DNA from 3 places in the Pseudomonas sp. AC247 genome. Region 1 is predicted to be linked to each of the others. Evidence: riboswitches for the same ligand, from Rfam matches in the RefSeq annotation. Region 1 holds a riboswitch; each other region holds the start of a gene.
What was found. A riboswitch is a leader RNA that binds a small molecule or an ion and turns the genes downstream of it on or off. The one in region 1 is predicted to bind cobalamin.
Positions count from the first base shown of each region.

Region 1 (6,011 bases):
GATTGGGCGACGGAAGTGTTCCGCCTGTGCGCCTCGGGTGTGCGCGACGAAACGCAGATCCACACGCACATGTGCTACAGCGAGTTCAACGACGTGATCGAGTCGATCGCGGCGATGGATGCCGACGTGATCACCATCGAAACCTCACGTTCGGACATGGAGCTGCTGGACGCCTTCGAAGCCTTTGCCTACCCGAACGACATCGGCCCGGGCGTCTACGACATCCACTCGCCACGCATTCCGGATGCTTCGGAAATGGCTAATCTGCTGCGCAAGGCGGCCAAGCGTATTCCGGCAGAACGCCTGTGGGTCAACCCGGACTGCGGCCTGAAAACCCGCGGCTGGCCGGAAACCGAAGCGGCGCTGGTGCACATGGTCACCGCCGCCCGCCAACTGCGCAAAGAGCTGGCCTGACACCTACAGCTGGAATACACACAATCCCCTGTAGGAGTGAGCCTGCTCGCGATGGCGTCGCATCAGTCACTAATGAGTTGACTGACACACCGCTATCGCGAGCAGGCTCACTCCTACAAGGGTTGTGTATGAAGTTCAGAATCGGGGATTTCCTTGGCATCGCCGGGAGGCTGTTGCTACTGTGCCCAGCCGCAGTTCAGGTGTTTGCCGCTACATGAGTGATCAACCCGTTATCCAGACCGTATCCGACGCCGACATTCCTGAAGTGCTGGATTTTGTTCTAAAGGCCCGCGCCGAGCTTTTCCCGAAGCTGAGCGCGACGGGCATGCCCGACGATCTGGCGCGTTTTGCCGAGGTTTATCTGCATGGGGCAGGGCGCTTTCTGATCGCTCGCCACGAAGGGCAAATCGTCGCGTCCATCGGCTATCTCCCTTATGACCGACGCTTCCCGCACCTTGCCTATCCCGACCGCACAGTGGTGGAGGTCGTGCGTCTGTTCGTCCTGCCTGCGCAGCGCCGTTCAGGGCTGGCCGGCGCACTGTATGGATCACTCAAGGATCTGGCACTCGCCAACGCAGTAGACGTGATTTACCTGCACACCCATCCGTTTCTGCCGGGCGCCATCGCGTTCTGGCAGCGGCAGGGTTTCGAGATCATTGATGCCGACGCTGACCCGGTGTGGCAGACCACACACATGCACGCCGTCATGCGTGGAAACGTAGAATCTGCGCCCCGTCAAACGGATCCGTCAGGTAATGCGCTCTGACCCCGAATGTTTCCTGCAACCGCTGCGGTGTCAGCACCTCCAGCGGTTCGCCCAACGCCACCAGCCGCCCGCGCTCCAGCACCGCCAGACGATCGCATTTTAACGCCTGATTCAGATCATGCAGGGCGATCAACGTGGTCACCGGCAACGCCTGCACCACGTTGAGAATGGTCAGTTGATGCTGAATGTCGAGATGATTGGCCGGCTCATCCAGCAATAGAATTTGCGGTCGCTGCGCCAATGCCCGAGCGATGTGTACGCGTTGTCGCTCACCGCCCGACAGGCTGCGCCAGAGACGATTGCGCAGGTGCGTCGCGTCAACGTCGGTCAGCGCCTGTTGGACGATGGCATCGTCAGCCGCCGACCACGGTTGCAGCGCCGACAGCCACGGCGTGCGCCCCAGCGCTACAGCGTCGAACACGCGAATGCCGTCGTCGGTGTCAGCCTGTTGCTCGACCACTGCAAGTTTCTGCGCAATGCTGCGGCGGGACATTTTGCCCAGACGCTGACCGTCGAGCAGTACTTCGCCAGCGCTCGGTTCGCGCAACCCGGCCAACAGTTTCAACAGGGTCGATTTGCCCGAACCGTTGGGCCCGACGATACCGAGGGTCTCGCCGCGCTCGACCGCAAGGCTGACACCGTTGAGCAACTCGGCACCGCGCACCTTGAAGGTCAACCCGGAACAACTCAGAACGCCGCTCATCGAGCAGACCTGCGTGCGACCAGAATCAACGCGAACACCGGCGCACCGACCAGCGCGGTGATCACGCCGACCGGAATCACCTGCCCCTTGATCAAGGTGCGCGACAACACGTCGGCGGCGATCAAAAACACCGCGCCCCCCAACGCACTGGCCGGCAACAGCCGAGCATGCCCGGTGCCGAGCAGCAGACGTGCGGCATGCGGAATCACCAGCCCGACAAAGCCTATCGAGCCGACAATCGAGACCATCACCGCTGTCACCAGCGCCGCACAGCCGATCAGCAGAATCTGCACCCGGCGCACCGCAATGCCGAGGGACGCCGCCGAGTCTGCGCCAAAGGTAAACGCATCCAGCGCGCGACGATGCCACAGGCACACGACCAGACCGGCGAATGCCACCGGCACTGCCAGCCACACCGACGGCCAACGCACGCCGCCGAGATTGCCAAGCAGCCAGAACATGATGCCGCGCGCCTGTTCCGAGCTGGCTGAGCGGGTAATCAGAAACGCGGTCAGTGCATTGAACAGCTGCGAGCCGGCGATGCCCGCGAGAATGATTTGTCCGGTGCCACTGGCCGAGCCGCTGACCCGCGCCAGCACAATCACCAGCACAAACGCCGTCACCGCCCCGGCAAACGCGCCCGCCGACAGCGAAACCACCCCGGCGCCGACGCCGAGCAATGCCACCATCACCGCGCCGGTCGAGGCGCCGGCGGAGATGCCCAGCAGATACGGATCGGCCAACGGGTTGCGCAACAGCGACTGCAAAATCACCCCGCACGTCGCCAACCCGGCACCACAGGCCGCGGCGACCAGTGCGCGGGTCAATCGATAGTTCCAGACAATGCCTTCGTCGATGGGGTCGAGCGCATAGCCGGCGCCCCACAGTTTGTTGGCGAGGACTTGCAACACCACGCCCGGTTCAATCGAGGTCTCACCGATGGCCACGCCGGCAACCACTGCAATCAACAGTGTCGCCAAGGCCAGCAGCGTACGGATCAGGCTTGCACTCATTGCGACAGGTCATAGCCGTTGATGGCCGTGGCCAGTTGTTCCAGGCCATCGAACATGCGCAGGCTCGCCTGCATGGCCATGGCGTCGAGAACGATGATGCGGTTGTGTTTCACCGCGTCCATGTTGCGCGTCACCGGGTCGCTGCGCAGGAAGGCGAGTTTCTTTTCATGGTCGTCAGCGGGGAAGCGTCGACGGTCCATTCGGGCGATGACGAGGAAGGTCGGGTTGGCCTTGGCGATGGTTTCCCAGCCAACCGTTGGCCACTCTTCATCGGATTGCACCACGTTGCGCACGCCGAGGGTGCTGAGCATGAAATCGGGAATGCCTTTGTGTCCGGCCACGAACGGCTCGATGTCCATCTGTGCGCTGGAGAACCAGACCAGCGCGCTGGCGTCCTTCAGCTGTTTGCCCTGGGCGATGGCAATCGAGCGGGCGAGACTGGCCTTGAGTGCGTCGTTGAGCTGCTGGCCACGCTCCTGCACATCGAAGATTTGCGCCAGTTGACTCACGCTCTTGTAGATCGTGTCGATGCGAAACGGTGCCAGGCGCGTGCCGTCGGCGCCGACGAGGTTGTCCTTGGCTTCGCAATCGGAGGGCAGCAGGTACGTCGGAATCTTCAGTTCATGAAACTGTTCGCGAGTGCCGACCGCGCCTTGCGGGCCGACCATCCATTCCAGCTCCACGGCGACCAGTTCCGGACGCTTGCCGATCACCGATTCAAAACTCGGCTCGTTATCGGCCAGGCGCTCGATCTGGTCGTTCTGCGCCTTGTACTTGGCCAGCACGTTGTTGAACCACAGCGAAGTGCCGACGACTTTGTCGCCCAGACCCAGGGCGTAAAGCATTTCCGTGCCGGCCTGGCCGATGGTCACCGTGCGCGTCGGGGCGTGTTGGAAGGTGAGGGTGCTGCCGCAGTTTTCCACCGTCAGCGGGTAAGCGGTCGGTGCCGCGTGGGCCAGGGTGCAAAGGCTCAGGCCAGTGATGAAGGTGGCAACGCGGGGCAGCAGCATGAGGCAGTCTCCGGGGAATCCGTACGCGGAGCGGGAGAGTACGGATTGGAAACACACCATCGAACGCGGTCAGGGCAACAGCGCAAGGCCGGTCATCCATTGAAGATGCGCACGGCACGATGTCCTTCCCGGACACCCCGCCGGTTAGTGAGTCACTGTGCCGGCAGGTCTCCTGACTGATGCGTCATCGCCTGGCTCCGGCCTTCCCGGGATTCACCCAGTGGCAGTCGTGGAGCAGGCTCGGCACCTACAGTTGCGGGGGCAGTTCCGGTCAGTGCTGTGCGAGCACCTCGGATTCCCTCTTAGTCCCCTTCGGGAACCGGCGGCGGCATGGTAGTCGATCGAGCCGCTGAAGGGGAGACGAATCTGCCGCAGCGAGGATTAGTGTTGGCTCATCAAACCGTGCAACACGCCCAAACGCAGGCCCGGTTCGGATGGCAGCATTTGCGCGATGCCAAACACTTTGAACGCCGCCAGCATCAACACCAGTCCACCGGGGAGAATGCTTTGGCGGTGCGGTTGCAGGCCGGCGAGTTGCAATTGCTGGACGTTGTTGACTTTCAGCAGCAGCAGCGACAGGCGCAGCAGTCCGCCGTAGGTGATGCCGTCCTGACCCAAATCGTTGAGGCGGTTGGCCTTGAGCACTTTGGCCAGCATGCGCGCGGTGCCGGAAGAGCCGATGGTCTGCTGCCAGCCCTGAGCACGATAGCGCCGGGCAACTTTTTCAAACTGCAGGATGGCGAAGCGCTCGGCTTCCTGCAGCGCGCCGGCGGACACATCGCCGCCGCGAAAGAAACGCGTGCTCAAGGTGCCGCTGCCGATGGCGATGCTCTCGGTCAGCAACGGCTGTGAACCCTGGCCGAGGATCAGCTCGGTGGAACCGCCGCCGATGTCGACCACCAGGCGCAGGTCTTCGGCGCTCGGCAAGGCGTGAGTCACGCCGGCGTAGACCAGGCGCGCTTCTTCATGGCCGCAAATCACATCGATGGGGAAGCCCAGATGCCGTTCGGCACTGGCCAGAAACAGCTGCGCGTTATCCGCTTCACGCACCGCACTGGTCGCCACCGCACGTACCCGGCCGGCCTCGAAACCGCGCAGTTTTTTGCCGAACCGCGCCAACGCCTGCCAGCCGCGATCCAGCGCCAGCGCATCCAGCGCGCCGCCATCAAAGCCTTCGGCAAGACGCACCGGTTCGCGCAGGGTTTTCACTTCCTGAATCAAGAAGCCTTTGCGACTGCGCACCGACTGGCCGATCATCAGGCGAAAGGCATTCGAACCCAAGTCGATGGCAGCGAACAGCGGGGCGTGTTCTTTCATGGGAATCCTTGCAAAACAGCCGTCACGCGGCGCAAGACGGTTTGCGAGGATTCTGCCGCGATCTTGATGACAGCCTGATGACGGGGCAGGGGCGGTTCAGTGAATTTACGGCTGTCATGACACTGTCATTATTCAGCGTCTATGCTTGGCTCAATACATCGCGTGTTCTTGAAGTTTCTGCTGCCATTCGTGGCAGCTTTTTTTTGCCTGCGATTTGAGCGAAGCAAACCATTACACATACCCCTGTAGGAGCTGCCGAAGGCTGCGATCTTTTGACTTTGTTTTTGGAGAGCAAGATCAAAAGATCGCAGCCTTCGGCAGCTCCTACAGGGGTCGTATTTGCAATTTTTAATAGAGGCTGGCTAATATACGTTCCATATACACATCGTATCGGATTCATATATGGGCATCGTAAAGATTTCAGAGGACATGCACGAGAACCTGCGTATCTCCAGCAACGCTCTCAGCCGCTCGATCAACGCGCAAGCCGAGCACTGGATGCGCATCGGCATGCTCGCCGAACTGCACCCCAACCTCGACCACAGCGCCATTTGCCGCTTGCTGATCCGCGCCGAACAGAACGGCGGGCTGGATCTGCAACAACTGACTCAGGAAGCCGTCAGCGCATGAGAAACCAGATCAAGATCAACACCCCGGCCGACATCGCGCAATCGCGCGCCGCCGGCAAACTCGCCGCTGAAGTACTGGCGATGCTGGTGCCGCACGTCAAGGCGGGCGTCACCACTGATCAGCTCGATCAACTGTGCAACGACTACATCGTCAATGTG
Region 1 is NZ_OZ409829.1:2,909,547-2,915,557, reverse strand. It holds gene metE (5-methyltetrahydropteroyltriglutamate--homocysteine S-methyltransferase) at 1-414, shown strand, start outside; gene ACZZ0B_RS13250 (GNAT family N-acetyltransferase) at 629-1,180, shown strand; gene ACZZ0B_RS13245 (ABC transporter ATP-binding protein) at 1,119-1,883, opposite strand; gene ACZZ0B_RS13240 (FecCD family ABC transporter permease) at 1,880-2,884, opposite strand; gene ACZZ0B_RS13235 (ABC transporter substrate-binding protein) at 2,893-3,906, opposite strand; cobalamin riboswitch at 4,052-4,245, opposite strand; gene ACZZ0B_RS13230 (Ppx/GppA family phosphatase) at 4,288-5,223, opposite strand; gene ACZZ0B_RS13225 (hypothetical protein) at 5,232-5,441, shown strand; gene ACZZ0B_RS13220 (ParD-like family protein) at 5,626-5,853, shown strand; gene map (type I methionyl aminopeptidase) at 5,850-6,011, shown strand, end outside.

Region 2 (6,011 bases), 200 kb from region 1:
CATAGATGATCACCGGGCAACTGCGGATCAGCCGCTGGCCTTTGACGGTGATCAGTTCCGGGTCGCCGGGGCCGGCGCCGATGAAGTAGACGGTCATCGTAGAATCCTGTGAAAAAGAGGCGCAGCAATGGCTTCAGATGAAGATTGCTCATGATCGATGGCGGGGATTATCGGGTTTTTACGCGGCGCCGGCCAATGCGAAGGTGGCCTGGGCGTATTTTTGCCGGGAAATCAGCAGTTTTGCCGGTGCCTGAATCAACTGTTCGGCGAGGGCCAGCGCAGCACTTTCGGCAACGCCGTAACAACCGGTGCGTTCGTAAGCGATCTCGGAACGATGGCTGAGTCGCTCTTGGTAACTGGCCAATTCCTCGCTGCTGAAGTACAGCAATGGCAACGCCAGTTGTGCGGCGAGTTCCTGTAAACCGGGTTCATCGCGTTTCAGGTCGATACTGGCCAGAGCCTTGACCGCATGAAGCTCGATGCGATGTGCCTGTAACGCCTGATCAAGTAACGCGCGCAGCGTGCTGGCAGGGCAGCCGCGCTGGCAGCCCAGGCCGACCACAAAGGTCGGCGCTGCGCTGTCATTTGTCATGCGTGGTATTGGCCAGCGCTTTTGCGGCGGAACAACCAGGCACTGATCAGGCCCAGGGTCAGCCAGAACACTACGTTGGTCAGCTGCGAAGCGATTTTGAACTGCGCTTCCAATGCTTCAGGGGCGAGCATCGAATGCACTTGCGGCTGTGGGGCGCCGATCACGTGCGGCACGGCGAGAATCGCCACACCGAGGACTTTCATCAGCCAGTGACGGCTGAACGCGATCAATGACAGGCCGACGGCAGTCGACGCGGCAGTGCCGATCCACCACATCTGTCGCGAAGCCAGATCAGCGGCCGCGGTGCCCGGCAGTTCTGGCGGCAGGCCCAAAGTCGGCGCGAGGACGAACGTGGCGTAGCCGGCCAGGCCCCAGAGCAGGCCTTGCGAGGTTTTGGTCGGTGCGCGCAGGGTGTAAAGGCCGGCGAGCATCAGGGCGAAACCGACGGCTACCACCAGATTGCCGCCCGTGGTCGAGACCACGCGCTGCCAGCCGTCTTCCGGCTCCCAGGCTTCGGCGTCGTGGGTGTGGCCGGCCATGGCGCCTTCGGCGTGTTCATGCACGGCGATGGGTTCGGCTTTTTCGAAAGTTTCCGCTTGAAGAATCAGCGGCGAGACCCAGAAGCTTTGCAGCAGGGTGAGGAGCAGGGCGGCCAGAAGACCGGTGAACCCTGCGGTTTGCGCAATACGCTTGATCATGTCGGCAGGTCTCAGTGGCACGGGAACGCGGCGCTGTGGCGGGTATCGTGGGCGGCGTTGTGCACCGCTTCGATGTGCGAGAAGCCGGCGAAGTAGACCAGGCTGGCGCCGAGGATCGACGCGAAGATCGCGGCGCTCAGGCGTTGGCTCAGTGTGGCGCTGCTGGTGATTTTGTCCGTGTTGCTGCCGGTGCTGCTGATGATCGACATGGCGCTTCCCTCTGGAGTGTCAGCGGGTGAATCGAGCGCATGAAAACCCCTGCGGGTCGGGCTCGCAGAGGTTCGAACAGCGCCCGCCCACCGCGGGTTTGTTATGTTCAGCGACGCACGAGGTGCGAGCTGTGTGTTGCGGGCCGGTCTCCGGGCTCACGAGGGGTTGGCGTCAGGCCGACCTGCAAGCGTCTCCTTCCCATGCCGTACGGGCACAGTGGTTTTGACGCTTCGCTCGCTTACCGTTGCGGGGGCAGCACCGGACTGACATGGGCTTGAGTAAAGCACATGATTCACCGGTTTCCCGTTTCACCCTGTGAAGGGCACCCGTAACAAGTTGTGTAGGAGAGCATGGGGTTGGGTTTTTAGTCAATTTTTTGGGGTGGATCCGTTGCTGCGGTAACGGCGTCTTAGGGTTCCGCCCTTACGGCGGGTCACCTTTTCCAAACGCCGAAAAGGTAACCGAAAAGGCTTGCTCCTACGTGCGGCCCGCTCGCTGGGGCTCGGGGTCCCTTCGCTCCGGGATCGATCCGGGCGCAGCGCCTACGGTTTGCTTCGCTGCACCTCCTCTCGCTGTGTTTGGCTGCGCCAAACGGTCGCTGCGCTCCCACGCCCGGATCAATCCCTCCACTCAGCCTTCCGACGTCGCCTTACAGATCAAAAGCCGCAGCCGAGCTAACGCTCATCCTGTTGAGTGGTGAGGAGCGTGGGTGTTCCGCTTTTGATTTTCGTAGGAGCAAAGCTTGCTCGCGATGACAACATACTTTCCGATGCGATCACCTGTAGGAGCTGCCGAAGGCCGCGATCCTTTGACTTTATCTTTTAAGAGCAAGATCAAAAGATCGCAGCCTGCGGCAGCTCCTACATGGGTTATCGGCTGTGCTTTTTGTTCGCTGGCGAAAGCAGGCTGGCAGCCTACCCACCTTTCGACGCAATCCCCTGTAGGAGCTGCCGAAGGCTGCGATCTTTTGATCTGCTTTGGCTCTGGCTTTTGATCTTTTGCCCCTTCGGCAGGCCGAGCGTAGGTGTCCATCCGGGGGGCAGGCGCGCAGCGCCGTGCGGCGCAGCCGCACACATCGAGAGGAGGTGCAGCGAAGCAAACCGTAGGCGATGCCCCCGGATGGACACCGTAGTGAGGGAACACTGAGCCTCAGCGAAGTGCCGTACGCCGGGGCAAAGCCTTTTGGGTTACCTTTTCGGCGTTTGGAAAAGGTGACTCGCTGTAAGAGCGAAACCGCCAGCGGCAGCACCCGCAGCAACGGATATGCCCCCAATACCAAAACTCAACGCCCATTGACCCACCACCAACCGATGCGTAGCCTTGCGCTTTCGAGGTTCTTCGGCCCACGCCGAAGCTAAGAAGGGAACGCGGTCAATGCCGCGGCTGCCCCCGCAACTGTGAACGGTGATGTTCGCTGCCACGCCACTGCCAGCTCAATCGATGAGCCCGCGGGAAGGCGCAGCAAACGCCAGGCCTCGCGCCTGAACACCGTCAGCCAGGAGACCTGCCTCGTCACAGATTCTCACTACAACCGGGCGGGGTGATCCGGTGGCGAACTCTCCAGGCACGCACGCGCGCTGCCGGTTCTCGTCCCGTATGCCCGCCGCTTGCCAAAGGGCATACCGATGAAAACACTGGCCAAACTCCCCGTCACCATCGTCACCGGCTTCCTCGGCTCGGGCAAAACCACGCTCCTGCGGCACATGCTCGACAACGCGCAGGGCCGTCGTATCGCGGTGATCGTCAACGAGTTTGGCGAGCTGGGCATCGACGGTGAAATCCTCAAGCAATGCACCATCGGCTGCAGCGAAGAAGAAGCGGTTGGTCGCGTCTACGAACTGGCCAACGGCTGCCTGTGCTGCACCGTTCAGGAAGAATTCTTCCCGGTGATGCGCGAACTGGTCGCGCGTCGTGGTGACCTCGACCACATCCTCATCGAAACCTCGGGCCTGGCCCTGCCGAAACCTTTGGTCCAAGCCTTCCAGTGGCCGGAAATCCGCAGCGCCTGCACCGTTGATGCAGTGATCACCGTGGTCGACAGCCCGGCCGTGGCCGCTGGCACCTTCGCCGCGTTCCCGGATCAGGTCGATGCGCAGCGCAAACTCGACCCGAACCTCGATCACGAATCGCCGCTGCACGAACTGTTCGCCGACCAATTGGCCAGCGCCGACCTGGTGATCCTCAACAAGGCCGACCAGACCAGCCCGGAAGACCTCGCTCGCGTACGTGCCGAAGTCGCCGAAGAGTTGCCTCCGGCGGTGAAAATCATCGAGGCCAGCAACGGTCGTCTGCCGCTGGACGTGCTGATCGGCCTCGGCGCCGGTTCCGAAGAACACATCGACAGCCGTCACAGCCATCACGATCACCACCACGGTGATGGCGATGACGATCACGATGACCACGATCACGACGCTTTCGACTCGATCTCCATCGAACTGCCGCAAGCCGACGAAAGCCTGCTGCTCGACGCCCTGACGCAACTGGTGGTCAAGCACGGCATCCTCCGTGTCAAAGGTTTCGCCGCTATCCCGAACAAACCAATGCGCTTGCTGATCCAAGGCGTGGGCACGCGTTTCGACAAGCATTTCGACCGTCAGTGGGGCGCCGAGGAAGTGCGCGTGACGCGTCTGGTGTTGATCGGTCAGGAACTCGACGCGGCGCAACTCGAAGCGCAACTGCGCGCTGCGCTCAGCGTTTAAGCCATGCACCTGCTCAGGACTCAGCCCGGCGGTTTCGTCTCGGATGACAACATTGCCGACCTTGGCCAAACCCCCGCCGAGCTGGTGATCCTGTGCAGCGGTGATTCCAGCCTGGCGCTGCTCGCCGAAGCGGCGCAGCAGTTGCCCGAGGATTATCCGAGCCTGCGTCTGGCCAATCCGATGCAGGTGCAGAATCACGCTTCGGTCGACTTGTACGTCGATGAAGTGTTGCGTCACGCCAAGGTCATCCTGATTTCGCTGCACGGCGGCATCGCCTATTGGCGGTATGGCGTCGAGCGTATGATCGAGTTGGCCGAGCGCGGTGTGCAGGTGATTCTGGTGCCGGGTGATGATCGGCCCGATCCGGAGCTCAGCGACTTGAGCACCGTCAACGCCGAAGATCGCGACCGGCTCTGGCAGTTCTTGCGCCAAGGCGGCCTGGGCAACGCACTGGATTTCTTCCGTTGCATGGCCAGCCGTTGGCTCGGCCGCGATTACGCATGGAACGAGCCGCAAACCCTGCCGCGCACGGCGATTTACCACCCGACTAAAAACACCGCTGCACTGAGTGACTGGCAAGCCGAATGGCGGCCTGAGCAACCGGTTGCGGCAGTGCTGTTTTACCGCTCGCATTTGCAAGCGGCGAACACCGCGTTCATCAATGTTTTTTGCCAGCGTTTGCAGGCGGCGGGGCTTAATCCGCTGCCGATCGCGGTGGCCAGTTTGAAAGAGCCCGGCTGCCTCTCGGTGGTCGAGGATTGGCTGGATGAAGTCGAGGCAGGGGTGATATTGAACACCACCGGTTTCGCTCAATCCAGCCCTGAAGCGCCGCATTTGCGGCCGTTTCGCCGCAACATTCCGGTGATTCAGGCGATCTGCGCGCAAGACAACGAGCCCGGCTGGCGCGACAGTGAGCAGGGCCTCGGCCCGCGTGATCTGGCGATGCACATTGCCTTGCCGGAACTCGACGGGCGCATTATCAGCCGGCCGATCAGCTTCAAGGATCTGGCCTGGCGCAGCGAGCGCAGTCAGTCCGATGTGGTCTGCTATCGCGCGCAGCCTGAGCGTATGGATTTTGTCGCTGAACTGGCAAGGCGCTGGATCGATCTGGCGCGGGTGCCGAATGGCGAAAAACGCATCGCCTTGATTCTCGCCAACTACCCGACCCGCGATGGGCGCATCGGCAATGGCGTCGGCCTCGACACCCCGGCGGCGGCGCTGAATATTCTTCGCGCCTTGCAGGCCGAGGGCTATCCGATCACGGCAGAACTGCCGAATAGCGGCACCGAGTTGATCCAGCAATTGCTCGGCGGCGTCAGCAACGATCTCGACACCATTGACTTGCGGCCCTGCCAGCAAAGCCTGGCCATGGACGCTTACCTGGCGATGTTCAACGCGTTGCCCGAAGCCAATCGCAGCGCCGTGGTCGAGCGCTGGGGATCGCCGCAAAACGATCCGCTGTGCCGCGACGGGCGGATGATGATCGCCGGCATTCGTTTCGGCCTGACCTTCGTCGGCATTCAGCCGGCGCGCGGTTATCAGGTCGATCCGAGCGCGGTCTATCACGATCCGGATCTGGTGCCGCCACACGGCTATCTGGCGTTCTATTTCTGGTTGCGCAACACCTACGGCGCGCACGGCGTGATTCACGTCGGCAAGCACGGCAACCTCGAATGGCTGCCGGGCAAAGGCGTCGGCCTCTCGGAAAACTGCTGGCCGGATGCGCTGCTCGGGCCGCTGCCGAATATCTACCCGTTTATCGTCAACGATCCGGGTGAGGGCGCCCAAGCCAAGCGGCGCACGCAAGCGGTG
Region 2 is NZ_OZ409829.1:2,713,257-2,719,267, reverse strand. It holds gene cobM (precorrin-4 C(11)-methyltransferase) at 1-97, opposite strand, end outside; gene ACZZ0B_RS12465 (cobalamin biosynthesis protein) at 179-592, opposite strand; gene ACZZ0B_RS12460 (CbtA family protein) at 589-1,290, opposite strand; gene ACZZ0B_RS12455 (CbtB domain-containing protein) at 1,302-1,499, opposite strand; cobalamin riboswitch at 1,624-1,845, opposite strand; cobalamin riboswitch at 2,815-3,026, shown strand; gene cobW (cobalamin biosynthesis protein CobW) at 3,126-4,199, shown strand; gene cobN (cobaltochelatase subunit CobN) at 4,203-6,011, shown strand, end outside.
Region 2: linked by a shared signal. The riboswitch ahead of cobW (cobalamin biosynthesis protein CobW) and the one ahead of ACZZ0B_RS13235 (ABC transporter substrate-binding protein) in region 1 are both predicted to bind cobalamin.

Region 3 (6,011 bases), 980 kb from region 1:
ATCGCGAGCAGGCTCGCTCCTACAGGGGATTGCGTTTCGTCAGGCACACCATCGCCCACTGTAGGAGTGAGCCTGCTCGCGATAGCGTCCTCAAGGGACGGCGCAAACAATGCAGCGACAGCCGCAGGATTCGACGGAAAATAGAAGTGCACATAAGAAGCCGTCATCCGCCCTTCCCGATAAACCGCCTCGGCGCCGCGCCCACCATTCGGGCTCAGCCCTCGAGCAATCGGCGTCAGTTCGGTAGTCGTCAACGAATGATGATAAGTGTGCCCACGCAACGAACCTTCCGGCAGATCCACCGCCTGCAACGCCAACGCCGCCAGACGCTTCTGCATCACCGCGTCGCCCTTGAGCAGCCCAACCAGCTCAGCGCGAGTGCCTTCAACATCCGTCAGCGAATCGAGCAAATACAGCATCCCGCCACACTCAGCGAGCAACGGCTTGCCCGCCGCATGGTGTGCAAGGATTGCCGCAACCATCGCGGTGTTCTGCGACAACGCAACATGGTGCAATTCCGGATAACCGCCCGGCAGGTACAGACTGTCCGCCTCCGGCAATTGCGTATCGCGGATCGGCGAGAAAAAGCTCAACTCGGCGCCCATCGCCCGCAGCAGATCCAGGCTAGCGCCGTAAGTGAAGGCAAACGCCTCATCACGTGCAACGGCAATGCGCACATTCTTCAGCAGCGGCTCAACAGCGACGACGTCCGGCGCGGCAAATTCCACGGCCGGTGGCAGCGCTACCTCGCAGCTGCTGGCCAGTGCATCGGCTGCGGCGTCGAGACGCACATCGAGGTCATTCAGTTCGCTGGCCTGGACCAGCCCCAGATGCCGACTCGGCAATTCAATGCCGGTCTCGCGCGACAATGCGCCGTACCAACGCAGACCTTCGGTAAGGCTGCCTTCCAGCAATTGCGCATGACGCAACGTGCCAACCCGGTTGGCCAAAACCCCGGCAAATGGCAGATCCGGCTGATACTTGGCCAGTCCCAGCGCCAGCGCACCAAAGGTCTGCGCCATCGCCGTGCCGTCGATCACCCCGAGCACCGGCACACCAAAATGCCGCGCCAGATCCGCGCTCGAGGGCGTACCGTCAAACAGGCCCATCACGCCTTCGATCAGAATCAGATCCGCCTCGGCAGCGGCTTCCCACAACAGCCGACGACTCTCCTGCTCGCCGACCATCCACATGTCCAGTTGATACACCGGCGCACCGCTGGCACGCTCGAGGATCATCGGATCAAGGAAGTCCGGGCCGCATTTGAACACGCGCACTTTGCGCCCCTGATTGCGATGCAAACGGGCGAGCGCGGCGGTGACGGTGGTCTTGCCCTGACCGGAGGCCGGAGCGGCGATGAGCACCGCCGGGCAGTGACGTGGTTGATTCAAAGTTCGACGCCTTTCTGCGCTTTGATGCCGGCCTGGAAGGCGTGTTTGAGCATGCCCATTTCGGTGACCGTGTCGCCCATCTCGATCATTTCCGGCTTGGCCGCGCGACCGGTGACGATCACGTGCTGCATCGGCGGACGTGCCTGCAGATCGCTGAGCACCTGATCGAGATCGAGGTAGCCGTGCTTGAGGGCGATGTTCAGTTCATCGAGCACCACCAGGCCGATCGACGGATCACGCAGCAGCTCACGGGAAACCGCCCATGCCGCTTCGGCTGCAGCGATGTCGCGCTGGCGATCCTGAGTTTCCCAGGTGAAGCCCTCGCCCATGACATGGAAGCGCACTTGCTCGGGGAAGCGGCGGAAGAACAATTCTTCGCCGGTGCTGTTACGCCCCTTGATGAACTGCACCACGCCGCACTTCATGCCGTGCCCCATGGCGCGGGCGAGCATGCCGAACGCCGAGCTGCTCTTGCCTTTGCCATTGCCGGTCAGCACCAGCACCAGGCCGCACTCGTCGGGGGAGTTGGCGATGCGTTCGTCGATCACGGCTTTTTTGCGCTGCATACGCGCCAGATGGCGTTCGTCGCGCTCGGGGGAATCAGTCATGGGGGAGCTCTCCGTTGGGGCTGGATAACGGCGGGCAGGCACAAGAATAGACGGCAAAAAGCCTGGCATCGCCCACCGTGATGCCGCTGGATGGATCAGGCCGGTCTCCGGGCTCATGAGCGGCGTTGGCCTGGCTGCGCGCCTTCCCGCTTCTGTCGAGGCAGTGGCTCAAGGCGCAGCTTTTACTCATTTACCGTTGCGGGGGCAGCGCCGGGATCGTGATTGTTCTTCACCTGAAGACAACCCTCACCGGCTTCCCTGTTTCACTCTGTCGACGTGGGTCACAGAGCACCTGAAACAAGCCGCGAAGGTTAGAGGGTTGGGGGTGGAGCGTCAATTAAAGAGGCGGCCATCGGGCGAATAACTGCCGTCGATCAATTATCTGGCGCCAATCTTGTGCCACACTGATACAAATGATATCAAAGAGCCATGCTTTTCCCGAAAAAGCCCATCACAAGAATAAGGATGATGACGATGCAAGGCATGATCATCAGCAACCCGCGCCTGGAATTCCTGCGCCCGCTGCTTGAACGCTGGTTTGACTGTATCGACCGCTTTAACGCCGTACGCGGCGACAGCGACACACCGTACTGGCATGACGAGAAAGCCAATCTCGGCCTGCTCTCGGCAGCGGCGTGGATGGCCGAACTGGTCACCCTGAACGACACGCCCACGCGCAAACAGAATGAAGAAGGTGAGCGCAATGCCCGCGCCGACCTGTTCATTGCCAGCGCCGAAGATCGCGCTTACATTCAGGCTACGCAGCGCTGGCCACGGGTCACCAACCTCAACCTGACCCAAGCCCTGCTCGACATTACCAACGATGCCAAACGCATCAGCTTTGCCAGCGACCTCAAGCTCGGCTGCCTGTTTGTCGCCCCGCAAAAAGCCCAACACAGCGCCAGCCCCGAAGAGCTGCAAGACATGGTCGACGACCTGCAAAAGGAACACACCTGCGCGGTCGCCTGGTATTTCCCCTACGCCTACCGCAAATTGCGCAGCGAAGCCGGCAATTATCATCCCGGCATTGCCGTGCTGTTCAAGGAGGCCCGCGGCTGAGCAGTTGAACCATCGGGCTTGCGACCTCCTCTATGATTAGGAATGCATTCATAGGGAAGATCAGCAATGCGCAAGCCCCAGCTCGTTTTCGTCATCGCCCTCGCCGGAGGGCTCGCCGCCTGCGGTGAATCCTCCAGCCTGCAAGTCACCGACGGCACCGGCCCGTCGCCGAAATTGCCCGAACCGAACAAGACCCTGATCCCGACGGTGAACATCGCCCCGGCGATCGGCTGGCCGGAGGGCGGCAAACCGACGGCGGCGGTCGGCACTCAAGTCGCGGCATTTGCCGAAGGCCTCGATCATCCGCGCTGGCTCTACGTGCTGCCCAACGGTGATGTGCTGGTGGCGGAAACCAATGCACCGCCGAAACCCGACGACAGCAGCGGCGTTCGTGGCTGGGTCATGAAGAAAGTCATGGGCAAGGCTGGGGCCGGCGTGCCGAGCCCGAACCGCATCACCCTGCTGCGCGACGCCGATCACGATGGTGTGGCCGAGACGCGCACGGTGTTTTTGCAGAACCTCAATTCGCCCTTTGGCATGACCCTGGTCGGCAATGATTTGTATGTCGCTGATACCGATCGCCTGTTGCGCTTTCACTACGAACCCGGCGCGACCGAGATCAAGTCGCAGCCAATCAAAGTGACCGATCTGCCCGGCGGCACGTTGAACCATCACTGGACCAAAAACGTCATCGCCAGTAAGGACGGCGATAAGCTGTACGTCACGGTCGGCTCAAACAGTAACGTCGGTGAGAACGGCCTGGATAAAGAAGAAGGCCGCGCGGCGATCTGGGAAGTCGATCGGGCGACCGGCAATCACCGGATTTTCGCTTCGGGCATTCGCAACCCCAACGGCCTGGCTTGGGAGCCTACCAGCGGCGCACTGTGGACAGCGGTCAACGAGCGTGACGAGATCGGCAGCGACCTGGTGCCGGATTACATTACTTCAGTGAAGGACGGCGGTTTCTACGGCTGGCCGTTCAGTTATTACGGGCAGCACGTCGACGTTCGAGTGTCGCCACAGAATCTGGATCTGGTGGCCAAGGCCATCGCCCCGGATTACGCGGTCGGCCCGCACACCGCATCGCTCGGCCTGAGCTTCGCCGAAGGCAACACCTTGCCAGCGCAGTTCAAGGAAGGCGCGTTCATCGGCCAGCATGGATCGTGGAACCGTAAACCGCACAGTGGCTACAAGGTGATTTTTGTGCCGTTTACCGGCGGCAAGCCGAGCGGTAAACCGGTGGATGTGCTGACCGGGTTCCTCGACAAGGACGAAAACGCGCTGGGGCGCCCGGTGGGTGTGGTGATCGACCAGCAAGGTGGCTTGTTGGTGGCGGATGATGTTGGCAACAAGGTTTGGCGAGTAACTTCTGCCAAATAATTTAGCGCCTGCCCCAAAACAAATGTAGGAGTGAGCCTGCTCGCGATAGCGTCGTATCAGTCGACATCATTTTTGACTGAATGAACGCCATCGCGAGCAGGCTCACTCCTACAGGGGATTGTGTGCAGTTGGATTATGGGTTGTGCGCCAGATGCTCAGGTTGCAATACGCGCTTGGCGCTTAGATAGGCCTTCTGCCAATACGCCTTCGACAGGCTGTCGAGCTTCACCGTGCCGCCCGTTGCCGGTGCATGCACGAAGCGCCCTTCACCAACGTAAATCCCCGCATGACTGACCTGCGAGCCGCCATTGGTGGCGAAGAAGATCAGGTCACCGGTCTGCAAGCCTTCCTTGCCGACATTCGGTGCCTGCATCACGATCAGCTCACGTGTCGAACGCGGCAGGGAGATACCGGCTGCGTCGCGGTAAACAAAACCGATCAAGCCACTGCAATCAAAACCCGAATCCGGCGTATTGCCACCCCAACGATAAGGCGTACCAACCAGGCCAAGCGCGCGAAACAGCACGTCTTCAGCAGCCGGCGAGAATGATTGAGAGGGGCCGAACACGACCGGCGCGCGAACTACCGGCGCAGGCGGCGGTGTGCGACTGGCGCAGGCGCTGAGCAGCGCTGCACAGAGCATCAAAGTGAGGCGGGCCGACATCGTCATAAGCAGAACATCCTGATCTGGCTGCGGCTTTCTCTGCCGGATGGACAGAAAACAAAACCGCCTGCGGAGCACGCAGGCGGTTTGCCATCAATATAGATACAGGATTCTAGCGGCTACGCGGCAAACTTCAAGTAAGACTTTAACTTCACCTTGTAAAGTCTAGGTCTACTCCGTTGCCGTAACCGTTTGTCGCCGCGAACGCAGCGACAACGGGGGGGAATTACTTGCGAGCGGTGACCACGGTCGGGGCCATCGCGAGTGCGCGCTTGGCTTCGATGAAGGTCTTGTTCCAGTAGCTGTCACCCAGGCTATCGATGCGAACACCGCCACTGCGACGACTGCTGGAATGGATGAACTGGTTGTCACCCAGGTAGATCCCGGCGTGACTGACACGACCGCGACGACCGTTGGTGGCGAAGAACAGCAGATCGCCCGGCTCAAGGTTGCTGCGCGAAACCAGCGGCGCATCCACGTTGATCATTTCGCGAGTGGAGCGTGGCAGGTTCATGCCGGCTTCTTCGCGGAACAGGTAACCGATGAAACCGCTGCAATCGAAACCGGCTTCGGAGGTACCGCCGAAACGGTAACGGGTACCGATCAGGGACATGCCGCGTTCGAGGATGCTGTCGGCCAGGACAGGAAGCTGATAAGGCTTCTTGCCGTTGAATTCGTTGAGTTCTTTTTCGGTATCCAACTCTTCCTGGTAAATAACGGAAGACTGGGCCGTGGCAGAATTTTTAACCTGTTGAGGCTGCTCTTGAACTGGAGAATGAGCAGCGCAACCGAACAACAGGGTGACAAATGCGAGAGGCACGAGGGGTGCGAAGCGCTTTAGCATGGGCACGACCGTGGTTGATAGTTGTAAAGAAGCCGAGACTATGCCCGCTATCAGCCTCATTTGCA
Region 3 is NZ_OZ409829.1:3,889,195-3,895,205, forward strand. It holds gene ACZZ0B_RS17525 (cobyrinate a,c-diamide synthase) at 1-1,391, opposite strand, end outside; gene cobO (cob(I)yrinic acid a,c-diamide adenosyltransferase) at 1,388-1,999, opposite strand; cobalamin riboswitch at 2,081-2,310, opposite strand; gene ACZZ0B_RS17535 (hypothetical protein) at 2,474-3,058, shown strand; gene ACZZ0B_RS17540 (PQQ-dependent sugar dehydrogenase) at 3,125-4,438, shown strand; gene ACZZ0B_RS17545 (C40 family peptidase) at 4,572-5,108, opposite strand; gene ACZZ0B_RS17550 (C40 family peptidase) at 5,329-5,946, opposite strand.
Region 3: linked by a shared signal. The riboswitch ahead of cobO (cob(I)yrinic acid a,c-diamide adenosyltransferase) and the one ahead of ACZZ0B_RS13235 (ABC transporter substrate-binding protein) in region 1 are both predicted to bind cobalamin.